Regions from separate parts of the Novosphingobium sp. RL4 genome, predicted to be linked through region 1. Evidence: riboswitches for the same ligand, from Rfam matches in the RefSeq annotation. Region 1 holds a riboswitch; the other holds the start of a gene.
What was found. A riboswitch is a leader RNA that binds a small molecule or an ion and turns the genes downstream of it on or off. The one in region 1 is predicted to bind cobalamin.
Positions count from the first base shown of each region.

Region 2: another riboswitch for cobalamin. It lies ahead of U9J33_RS17535 (cobalamin biosynthesis protein CobG); the one in region 1 lies ahead of cobW (cobalamin biosynthesis protein CobW).

Region 1 is NZ_CP141945.1:141,379-146,295, forward strand. Features, by position in the region: gene cobN (cobaltochelatase subunit CobN) at 1-863, opposite strand, end outside; gene cobW (cobalamin biosynthesis protein CobW) at 863-1,924, opposite strand; cobalamin riboswitch at 2,114-2,368, opposite strand; gene U9J33_RS18055 (histidine phosphatase family protein) at 2,403-2,996, opposite strand; cobalamin riboswitch at 3,032-3,156, shown strand; gene U9J33_RS18060 (CbtB domain-containing protein) at 3,211-3,420, shown strand; gene U9J33_RS18065 (CbtA family protein) at 3,430-4,215, shown strand; gene U9J33_RS18070 (MarR family winged helix-turn-helix transcriptional regulator) at 4,243-4,728, opposite strand; gene U9J33_RS18075 (FAD-binding monooxygenase) at 4,805-4,917, opposite strand, start outside.
Region 2 is NZ_CP141945.1:9,649-14,565, forward strand. Features, by position in the region: gene U9J33_RS17515 (beta-ketoacyl-[acyl-carrier-protein] synthase family protein) at 1-155, shown strand, start outside; gene U9J33_RS17520 (type III polyketide synthase) at 152-1,240, shown strand; gene U9J33_RS17525 (NAD(P)/FAD-dependent oxidoreductase) at 1,242-2,333, shown strand; gene U9J33_RS17530 (YbhB/YbcL family Raf kinase inhibitor-like protein) at 2,381-2,983, opposite strand; cobalamin riboswitch at 3,232-3,461, shown strand; gene U9J33_RS17535 (cobalamin biosynthesis protein CobG) at 3,698-4,837, shown strand; gene U9J33_RS17540 (precorrin-8X methylmutase) at 4,837-4,917, shown strand, end outside.

The DNA.
Region 1 (4,917 bases):
CAGTCCGCCTTTTCGAGAATGCCCGGCTTGCGATCGTCACCTGCGGAGGACGAGGCGAAGCTGGTGGCGTTGACGATCACATCGGGCGCGACCTCGCCCAGCAATCCGCCCAGCCAGTCCACCGCGAAAGGTTCCCGCAAGGCGCGAACGTGAACGGCGGCGACGTTGAAGCCGCGCTCCTGCAGCGCCGCGATCATCGCGTCCACGGCGTCCAGCGTGCCCGCGATCATCAGCGCGCGGTAGAACACCAGCAGGGCGAGCGGGCGGCCTTCGGTCCAGCCTGCCTGCACTTCGGCAAGCCCGGCGCGCTCGGTGCCTGCAAGGTAGAGCCCGGCATCGGCCACGGGCACCGGATCGTCCGGTTCGCCTGCGTCATGGCCGATGGTCCGCGCGGCGGTGCGCAGGAACGAGAGGGCATTGGCCATGCCGCCCTGCCGGAGATAGTCGCGCATCCGCTCGCGGACCTCGGCGGTCAAGGTGGAGGCGCGGTCGAGTGCGGGATCGGCCTCGCGCCCATCGGCGATGGCGGCGAAGGCAATGCCGTTCTCCCGCGCGACACGGGCGATCTCGTCGATCCCGTAGCCCCAGTAGCTCTTGCCGCCGAGCAGGATCACGCAGACGAATCTGGCCTTCGCGATCACTTTCTCGACATAGAGGTCGATCGAGTAGGGATGGCGCAGTTGCAGCAGATTGGCGAGGCGAACGCTCGGCCCACCTTCCGGCAAACGCGCCGCCGCGCCCGCGAAGCAGGCGAGTTCGCTGTCCGCCACGGTGAGGATCACCATGTCGCCGGGAGACTGGTCGAGGTCGATCGCCTCCTCGCCGTTGGAGATCGTCCCCGGCGTGGCGGACAGCAGGTGCATCAGGCGTCTGCTGTAGTGGCCACGGGGCCGAGAACCCCGGCAAGCCCTGCTTCGATGGCGGTGCGGTCCAGCCCCTTCTGGCCGATGACGACAAGCTGGGTGCGGCGCAGTTCCTGCGGCAGCCAGGCGCGGTCGTAGAAGTGCTGGATGCGCGGACCGACGGCCTGCACGACAAGGCGGCTCGGCTTGCCGCCGACCGCGACCATGCCTTTCACGCGCAGAATGTCGTGCTCTGCGATCAGGCCGTTTAAACGGGCGAGAAGGGCGTCGAGATCGGCCACATCGCCGCCGGAAACGACGAAGCTGTCGAAGTCGTCATGGTCGTGATCCTCGTCCAGCCCGTCGATGTGCGAGGGGCGGGAATCGAGATCGTCCTCGGCCGCGGCAGTGATACCCAGCAGCGCGGCGATGTCGACGGCGCCGTGATCGGCGCGCACGATCTTCACGCCGGGGCGCGTTTCGGCCAGCACCAGCGTTTCGACATGGGCAAGGGCATCGGCATCCACCAAGTCGGTCTTGTTGAGCACGACCATGTCGGCGCAGCCCAGCTGTTCCTCGAACAGTTCTTCCAGCGGGCTTTCGTGGTCCAGCATCGGATCGGCCGCGCGGGCGGCTGCCAGTGCTGCCTCGTCAGTGGCGAAACGGCCGGCCGCGACGGCATCGGCGTCGATCAGGGCGACCACGCCGTCAACCGTGGCGCGGGTGCGGATGTCGGGCCACTGGAAGGCCTTCACCAGCGGCTTGGGCAGGGCAAGGCCGCTGGTCTCGATGATGATGTGATCGGGCCTGTTCTCGCGGTCCAGCAGCTTCTGCATGGTCGGCAGGAAATCGTCGGCGACGGTGCAGCAGATGCAGCCGTTGGCCAGTTCGACGATATCGTCTTCCGGGCAGGCTTCGTCGTTGCAGCCCTTCACCAGTTCGCCGTCCACGCCGACATCGCCGAATTCGTTGATGATGAGGGCAAGGCGGCGGCCCTTGGCGTTTTGCAGCAGGTGGCGGATCAGCGTGGTCTTGCCGGCGCCCAGAAAGCCGGTGATGACGGTGGTGGGAACTTTGCTCATGTGTCGTCTCCCGCGCGCCAGCGACCTGAAGCGGCGGGGCTTTCCGCCGCGACCTGCGACGATTGCGGCGTGCCGCGTCGGACCGGCGCACGGGCGCCCGACACGGCATGCCGCTGCGGCCCCGGCCGCATGCATCACGTCGCTCAGACGGAAGAGTTACCGTGCCTTGGCCATCCCCTGGACCCGGGCAAGAGCGACATCGACGCAGGCAGGTATCCTGGCTCGCGGGTCAGGGCGGGATGCACGGCCTTCCCAGGCCTCGCAGGATTTAGCGTCCGGCCCAGTGGCTGCGTCGGGAAGCGATTGTCCCGCCGCGAATGTGCATCGCGCTCACCGCTTACAGTTGCAGGGACAGCCCCGGAATCGAGCAAACTCTTTCGAGCAAAACTCTACCGGGTTCCCGTATTAAGCCCCTTGCGGGGCACCGGCGCGATCTTTGCCCGCGGCGTCCTGAAGGGCGAAACGGGCCCTGCGGCGATTAGCCGGGCAGGCCGCTGCCCGCAAGCCCCCCGGCAAGGCCAAGCGATTGCAGCCGCCACCTGCCGCTGAACGAAAACACGGTATGCGAAAGCGGCGCGATGTCTATCGCGAGCGTGGTGGAAAGCGGCAGGCAGAGCGCATGGGAAAGCGCCGCGCGCACGATCATCGGGTGCGTGATCCCGCAGGCCGGGCCGTCGTGACGGGCGATCTCGTCCATCCATCGGCCGATCCGCTGCCGGGCGGTTTCCATCGATTCTCCCCCCGGAGCGCCGCCAAGCGGGTCTGCGATCCATGCCGAGAACGCGCCGGGTTCCTCCTGGTGCACTTGCGCAAAGGCGCGGCCGGACCAGCGGCCATGATCGATATCGGCCAGCGCGGGTTCCGTCCGCCCGATAATGCCCATCGCCCCTGCGGTCTCGGCAGCGGCGATGGCGGGGCTGGTGAAGGTGCTATCGCGGAAGCGATCGTTCAGCGCGGTGCGCGCCGCATCGCGCAGCCCGCCCTCGTCCAGCGGTTCGTCAGGCCCTGCAAAGCCGCCGTGACGGGCCGGGGCCGTGGCGGCGATGCAGATCAGCAGGAGGGTCGTCGCCAAGGCCTGAATTCCATCGAGGTCGTTGACGCCGCCGGTAACCCGGTCCTAAGGGAAGGCGTCGAGGATTGAAGAAGCCGGTGGAATTCCGGCGCGGTCGCGCCACTGTAATCGAACGGGAACTTCCCCGTCGAGAGCCAGACCTTCCGCCTTGGCACAGATTTTCCGGGGACGCGCAATCCCGCCAAGGAGCATGAGCATGGCTGTTTCCGCCGCAATTTTCGATGATACCTTCATTCCGGTCGAAGGCGGCAGCGCCATCCCGATCGAGGACATCGCTCCCTGGGCCGTGCTGGGCACGCTGCTGGCCCTTATCTTCCTCTATTTCGTGAGCACCGAGCAGGGCGCTTTCTCCCTGTTCCAGGGCATGTACGTTCACGAATTCGTCCACGACGGCCGGCACCTCCTCGGTTTTCCCTGCCACTGAGGTAACGTCATGACCCGTCAATTGCTTTGGCGCGGAATGCTTGCCGGCATTCTGGGCGCGCTTCTGGCCACGCTTTTCGCACGCGGTTTCGCGGAACCGCAGATCGACCTCGCGATCGGTTACGAGGAAGATCATGCGGCCCACGGCGCTCTGCCCGATCACCCGGCGCCCGATCATGCTGGAATGGCGATGGCATCTGCGCCGCTCGCACACCCGCATCCGGCGGACGAAGAGGAACTCGTCAGCCGCGATACCCAGAAGGGGGCCGGCCTCGTTACCGCGCTGGCGCTTTACGGCGCGGCGGTGGGGGGCATCTTCTCGCTGGTCTTCGCATACGGCTATGGCAGGATGGGCCATCTCGGCCCGCGCAGCTTCGCACTGCTTCTGGCGGCGCTGACTTTCGTGCTGGTGGTGGTGGTTCCCGCGATCAAGTATCCGCAGACCCCGCCGGCCGTAGGCAAGCACGAGACGGTGGCGCTGCGCACGGCTGCCTATTTCGGCATGATCGCGCTGTCGCTCGGCGCGGCCGTGGTTGCCGGGCGCCTTCGCGGCAGGCTGGCGCGGCCGGGCAGGGGCTTCGATGCCACCCTGCTGGCTTTCGTGGTCTATCTCGGGATGGTCGGCCTAGGCCAGTTCCTGCTTCCCGCGATCAACGAAGTGCCTGCCGATTTCCCGGCGGTATTGCTCTGGAACTTCCGGCTCGCCTCGATGGGAACGCAGCTCGTGCTGTGGGCCACCATCGGACTGGCTTTCGGACTATGGGCGGAGCGCGTGCTCAGGCGCCAATCGGCCTGAGCACGGCCTGCCTCCCTGAAGGCTTGCTCACTCGCTCCGGTTGCCTGCCCCCGTGGGCGCCGGGCGCAGCGGCGCGCGGCTCAGCTCGTTACCGGCGCGCGTGGTCTTCTTCAGAAGTTTCAGGAAGATATCCTGTTCTTCTGATGTGAGATGAGAGACGATGTCGTCCTGCACCTGGTCCACCCATGGCGTTGCCGCGGCCAGAGCCTCGCCGCCCTGCCGGCTCAGCATCAGCACGCGGGCGCGGCGGTCGGTCGGGCTGACCTCGCGTTCGACCAGCCCTTTCTGCACGAGCCGGTCGATCACGCCGCCGATCGTCACCCGGTCATAGGCGATCATGCCCGCCAGCGTCTGCTGGTCCAGCCCCGGATGATCGCGCAGGGTCAGCATCGCCGCATATTGGACCGAGGTCAGGTCAAGCCCGGCCTCGGTCATGCGCGATGTGAAGCGCGCCACGGAAATCTGCTGAAGGCGGCGGATCAGGTGGCCGGGCATGGTCTCGAGGTCGCTCATGACAGCCACCTAGCTTGATAACGCCCGCCTGCTCAAGCCTCCCGTGTGCTGCCATGGCCGACCTCGGCCCGAAGGTTCAGCCCGCCGGTTCGGGAATGCGGGCGGCGGTCAGGTTGGAGGCGAAGTAGGCTGCCAGTTCCCGCGTGCCGTCAAGCGGAAGCACCTGCGCGATGTACTGGTCCGGGCGGA
Region 2 (4,917 bases), 130 kb from region 1:
GCACGGCGCCCCCGGTGCTGAACCATCTCGGCCCTGACCCGGAGTGCGATCTTCCGCTGGCGCTGGAGCCTCAGTCATTTTCGGCCGAAGTGCTGATTTCGAACAGCTTCGCGTTCGGCGGGCTGAACGCGGTGCTGGTGGGGAGACGGGCATGACCTCGGCTATCGCGCATATCAATCGCATCGGCACCGCCAATCCGCCTTTCGCGGTTCACGATGCTTTCGTGCGCTTCGTCAGCGCAGAGCTGGCCGATGCACGGTCTCGCCGCCTGTTCGAGCGCATGGCCGCCCGCTCCGGCATCGCGCAGCGCTATTCCTTCCTCGAACCGGTGACGCTTGCCGATGGCACGATAACCGATACGGCGGGCTTTTATGGGACGGGGGCGTGGCCATCGACCGGGCAGCGCATGGCGCTTTACGAACGCGACGCGCCCCGTCTGGCCTTCGCCGCGATAGAGGCGCTGGAAATCGACATCGCCGCGGCGGGGATCACGCACCTCATCGTCGCTTCCTGCACCGGCTTCATGGCGCCCGGGCTGGACCAGGCGATCGTTGCCGGCGCCGGACTCGATCCCGGCGTGGAGCGGACGGTGGTGGGTTTCATGGGCTGTTATGCGGCCGTCAATTCCCTGCGGCTGGCGCATCATATCGTCCGTTCGACGCCGGAGGCGCGGGTGCTGGTGGTGACGCTTGAACTCTGTACGATCCATTTCCAGCGGAGCGGCGATCTGGCGAACCTGCTGGCGATGCTATTGTTCGGCGATGGGGCTGCGGCGGCTTTGGTGACGGCGCGGCCGGAAGGGATCGCCCTGCGCGATTTTCGGGCGGTGACGATACCGGGCACGGCCGATGCCATCACATGGTCGATCCGCGATCAGGGGTTCGACATGCACCTTGGCGGAGAAGTGCCGGCCCGCATCGCCGAGGCTCTTGCGGCGGATGCCTCCCGCGGAGACGACCGGGGGCTCCTGCGCGGCGCTTCACCCGGTGATGTCGCGTTATGGGCGGTCCACGCGGGCGGCCGCACGGTGCTGGATGCCGTGGAGCACGGCCTTGGCTTACCCGCCGAGGCGCTGCTGCCTTCGCGAACGGTGCTGCACGATCACGGCAACATGTCCTCGGCGACATTGATGTTCATCCTTTCGCGGATGCTGTCGGGCTCGGGCGAGGGAGATGGGCTGGCGCTGGCCTTCGGGCCGGGCATGGCGGCGGAGAGCTTCCGCTTCACCCTGGAACGCTGACATGGCCGATGTCCTCGTGGTCGGCGGGGGGCTTGCAGGCGGGGCGGCGGCCTGCCTGCTGGCGCGGCAGGGGCGGGACGTGCTCCTGCTGGAACGGGAGCATGGGCCGCATCACAAGGTCTGCGGCGAATTCCTCTCGGTGGAGGCGGCGGCGCATCTGCGCCAGCTTGGCGTGGACCCCGCTTCGCTGGGCGGTGTGCCGATCCAGCGGATCAGGCTGGTTTCGGGCACTGTGGAAGCGGAGGCGCCGCTGCCCTTCGGTGCCTGGGGCCTCAGCCGCCATGTGCTGGACGAGGCGCTGTTGAGGGAGACCATCGCAGCCGGCGCGCGGGTGGAGCGGGGCGTCAGGGTACTCGAACTCGGCGGCTGCGTGGCCCGCACGAGCGAGGGGGACCGAGAGGGGGAGTATCTGCTGCTGGCAAGCGGCAAGCTGCCCCTGCGCGAAAGAGGCACGGCGTCCACGGGGCGGGCGGAGGCTGGTTTCGTGGGGTTCAAGATGCATTACCGCCTTGCCCCTGCCGCGATGCACCGTCTGGCGGGCACGATCATGCTCTTTCTGTTCGGCGGCGGTTATGCGGGACTTCAGATGGTGGAGGGTGGACGGGCCAACTTGTGCCTCGTCGTGCGCCGCAGCCGTCTTGCGCAGTCCGGCGGGGACTGGACGGGCCTGCGCGCCCGGCTGGACGAGATCGCGGCGCTGCGCGAAATGCTGGCCGATGCGGAGCCGCTGTTCGACCGTCCTGTAACGATCGCCAACCTGAACTACGGCATGGCCCCGGCCCGGACCGCGAACAGCCGGGTGCTGCGGCTGGGAGACCAGTGGGCGATGACCGCCTCGCTCACCGGGGACGGCATGGCCATCGCCCTGCGCAGTGCCTTCGTCGCCGCGCAAAGCGTGATGGCGGGCGAGGACGCGCGGCGATACGACTGCAGGCTCGCCGCGGAGGTTCGCGGTCAGGTCCGGCGGGCCATGGCGTTCCAGAACATGCTGGACCATCCGGTCCTGCGGCAGGCCGGGTGCCACGCGGCCCGGTCCTTTCCTGCGCTGCTGACAATGGCCGCGCGCGCAACCCGCCTGCGCGAATGGAGATGACAGCGGGGCGGGAGCGCCGAAGGGGCGCTCGCCTTTGCCGCCGTGATCTACTCCTCGTCAGCCGGTTCCCCGTCTCCGCGCGCGTAATGGCCCACCAGCATTCCGGCGGCCAGGACATGGTCCTTGATCGCCGCCAGGAATTCCGAACGGCCCGGGTTCGTTTCCAGCACGGGCGCGCGGGAAAGCGCGAAGAGCTGAAACACGTAATCGTGCGTGCCGTGGCCCGGCGGGGGATCGGGCGGCAGCCAGCCTTCGGCCTGATAGCTGTTGCGCCCCACATCGCGCCCGTCCGGCGCACCGTCGTCGTCAGGGCCGATGCCGCCTTCGGGAATCGCCCGTGTGCCTGCGGGAAGGTTCCAGACGATGGCGTGGACAAGAGGCTCGGCCGCAGGAGCGTCGGGGTCTTCGACCAGCAGCGCCAGGCTGGTGGTGGCGGCAGGAACCTCGCCCCATTCCAGCGGCGGGGATATGCCTTCGCCATCGGCCGTGAAGCGGGCGGGAAGGCGCGCGCCGTTCTCGAAAGCGGGGCTCGACAGGTCTATGAAGGCGCCTTCCGGCACCAGCCCGGCGCGGACGATCGCCAGCTTGGAATGTCCCGCGCGGAAGTTGTGAAACAGGGCGCCAAGCCATTGAGGGACATGTTCGAGCATGGGATTCTCCTTCGTCTCGGTGTGCAACGTCCGGACCCGACCTGAGGTTTCGTCACCATCGGCGATGACTTCCGGGTTTCGGCAGATCATGACGCCTGCGCCGTCAGCCGCATTGATCGGGCGCAATCGGGCCGCCCGGTATCGCCGCCGCCGTGCGATATCGCCGGGATGCGCTTGCAGGGCTGCGCTGACGATTGGCATCGATCCCGTTTTGGGTTAGGCGGCACCTGCAAGCCGGATTTCGTCCGGCCTGCAACGATCGCGCGGGTGCCTTTCGGGGCTGAAATGGGAATGCGGTGCGGAGGAAACTCCCATTCCGCAGCTGTCCCTGCAACTGTAAGCGGCGAGCGAGATGCCGGGGCTCCCTCAACGGAGCCGGCCACTGGATGAAGGCGCCCATCGGCGCCGGTTCCGGGAAGGCCGCGTATCGAGCTTTGACCCGTGAGCCAGGAGACCTGCCGGCGCGTCGGTCGCTCTTGCCATGGTCCAGGGAAAGGCCAAGGCTCGGTACTCCGCGTGAGCGACGAACCTGTGCGGCTGGGGCTGCATCGGTGTGCAGGGATGGCGTATGTCGCGCCCGCCTGTCGTTGCGCACGGACCGACTTCGTCGGCAAGCCCCGGTCATCGTCGCCGCGCGCGGTTGAAAGCGTTTATGCGCGTCTCGTCGAAGCGTGCCCTTTTGAAAATCCAGCGTTCCCGCCCGGATCGCCGCACATGAGCGACTTTGCCGTGCGCGGCTGGTGCCCCAGTGCCTGGCGCCCGATGATGGCGGGCGACGGGCTGATCGTGCGCGTGCGGCCGCGCCTTGGGCGCCTGTCACGCGCGCAGGCGCTGGCGCTCTGCGCGCTGGCCCGCGAATACGGCAGCGGGGCGATCGACCTCAGCCGCCGTGCCAATCTCCAGATCCGGGGTGTGACCGAAGCCGGTTGGGCGGCCCTGCTGGAGCAACTGGTGGCGCTGGAACTGGTGGATGCCCGGCCCGATACCGAAAACCGCCGCAATATCCTCGTCGCGCCGGACTGGACGGCGGGGGACGACACGTTCCGGATCGCCGAGGCGCTGGCCAGTGCGCAGGTTCGCCTGCCGGAACTGCCGGGAAAGATGGGTTTCGCCGTGGACGCCGGAGCCGCGCCGATCCTGGGGGGAAGCCCGGCGGACTTTCGGATCGAACGGGGCGAAGGCGGCTGGCTCATCCTGCGCGCGGATGGCCGGGCGCTGGGGATTCCCGTTGCCGTGGACGAAGCGGTCGGCGCGCTGGTCGAACTGGCGGAATGGTTCGTCGCCTCCGGCGGGATCGCATCCGGCAGGATGGCGCGCCACCGTGCCGAGCTGCCGGGCTGGGCCAGGGGATGGGTCTCTCCCGCATCGCCGCGTCCGGTCATCGGCCCCGGCGCCCATGCCATGGGCCATGCCTGCGGCGCCGCTTTCGGCAGCGTGGAGGCGGCGGCGCTGGCCTCGCTCGTCACACGTTCCGGGGCGGCGGCCTTGCGGATCACCCCGTGGCGGGTGCTTCTTCTGGAAGGCGCGAACCCGCTCCCCGATCCTGTCGGGGATGGCTTTGTCAGCGATCCTACCGATCCGGCCATGCGCGTGGACGCCTGCCCCGGAGCACCGCTGTGCCCGCAGGCGACCGTGGCGACGCGGCCGCTGGCCTTGCGGCTGGCCGCGCACGTTCCGGGCCGCCTTCACGTCTCCGGCTGCGCCAAGGGCTGTGCGCGTTCCGCCCCTGCAAGCGTCACGCTGACCGGGCGAAACGGCCGCTTCGACCTTTCCATCGATGCCGCTGCCGGAGACCCGCCATGCCGGTCCGGCCTCGATCTCCCACAACTGCTCGCCCATTTCGGAGCCGAATGATGCCTCATCTTTATGAAACCGATGGCGCGGCGATCTACCGCCAGTCTTTCGCGACCATCCGTGCCGAGGCCGATCTCCAG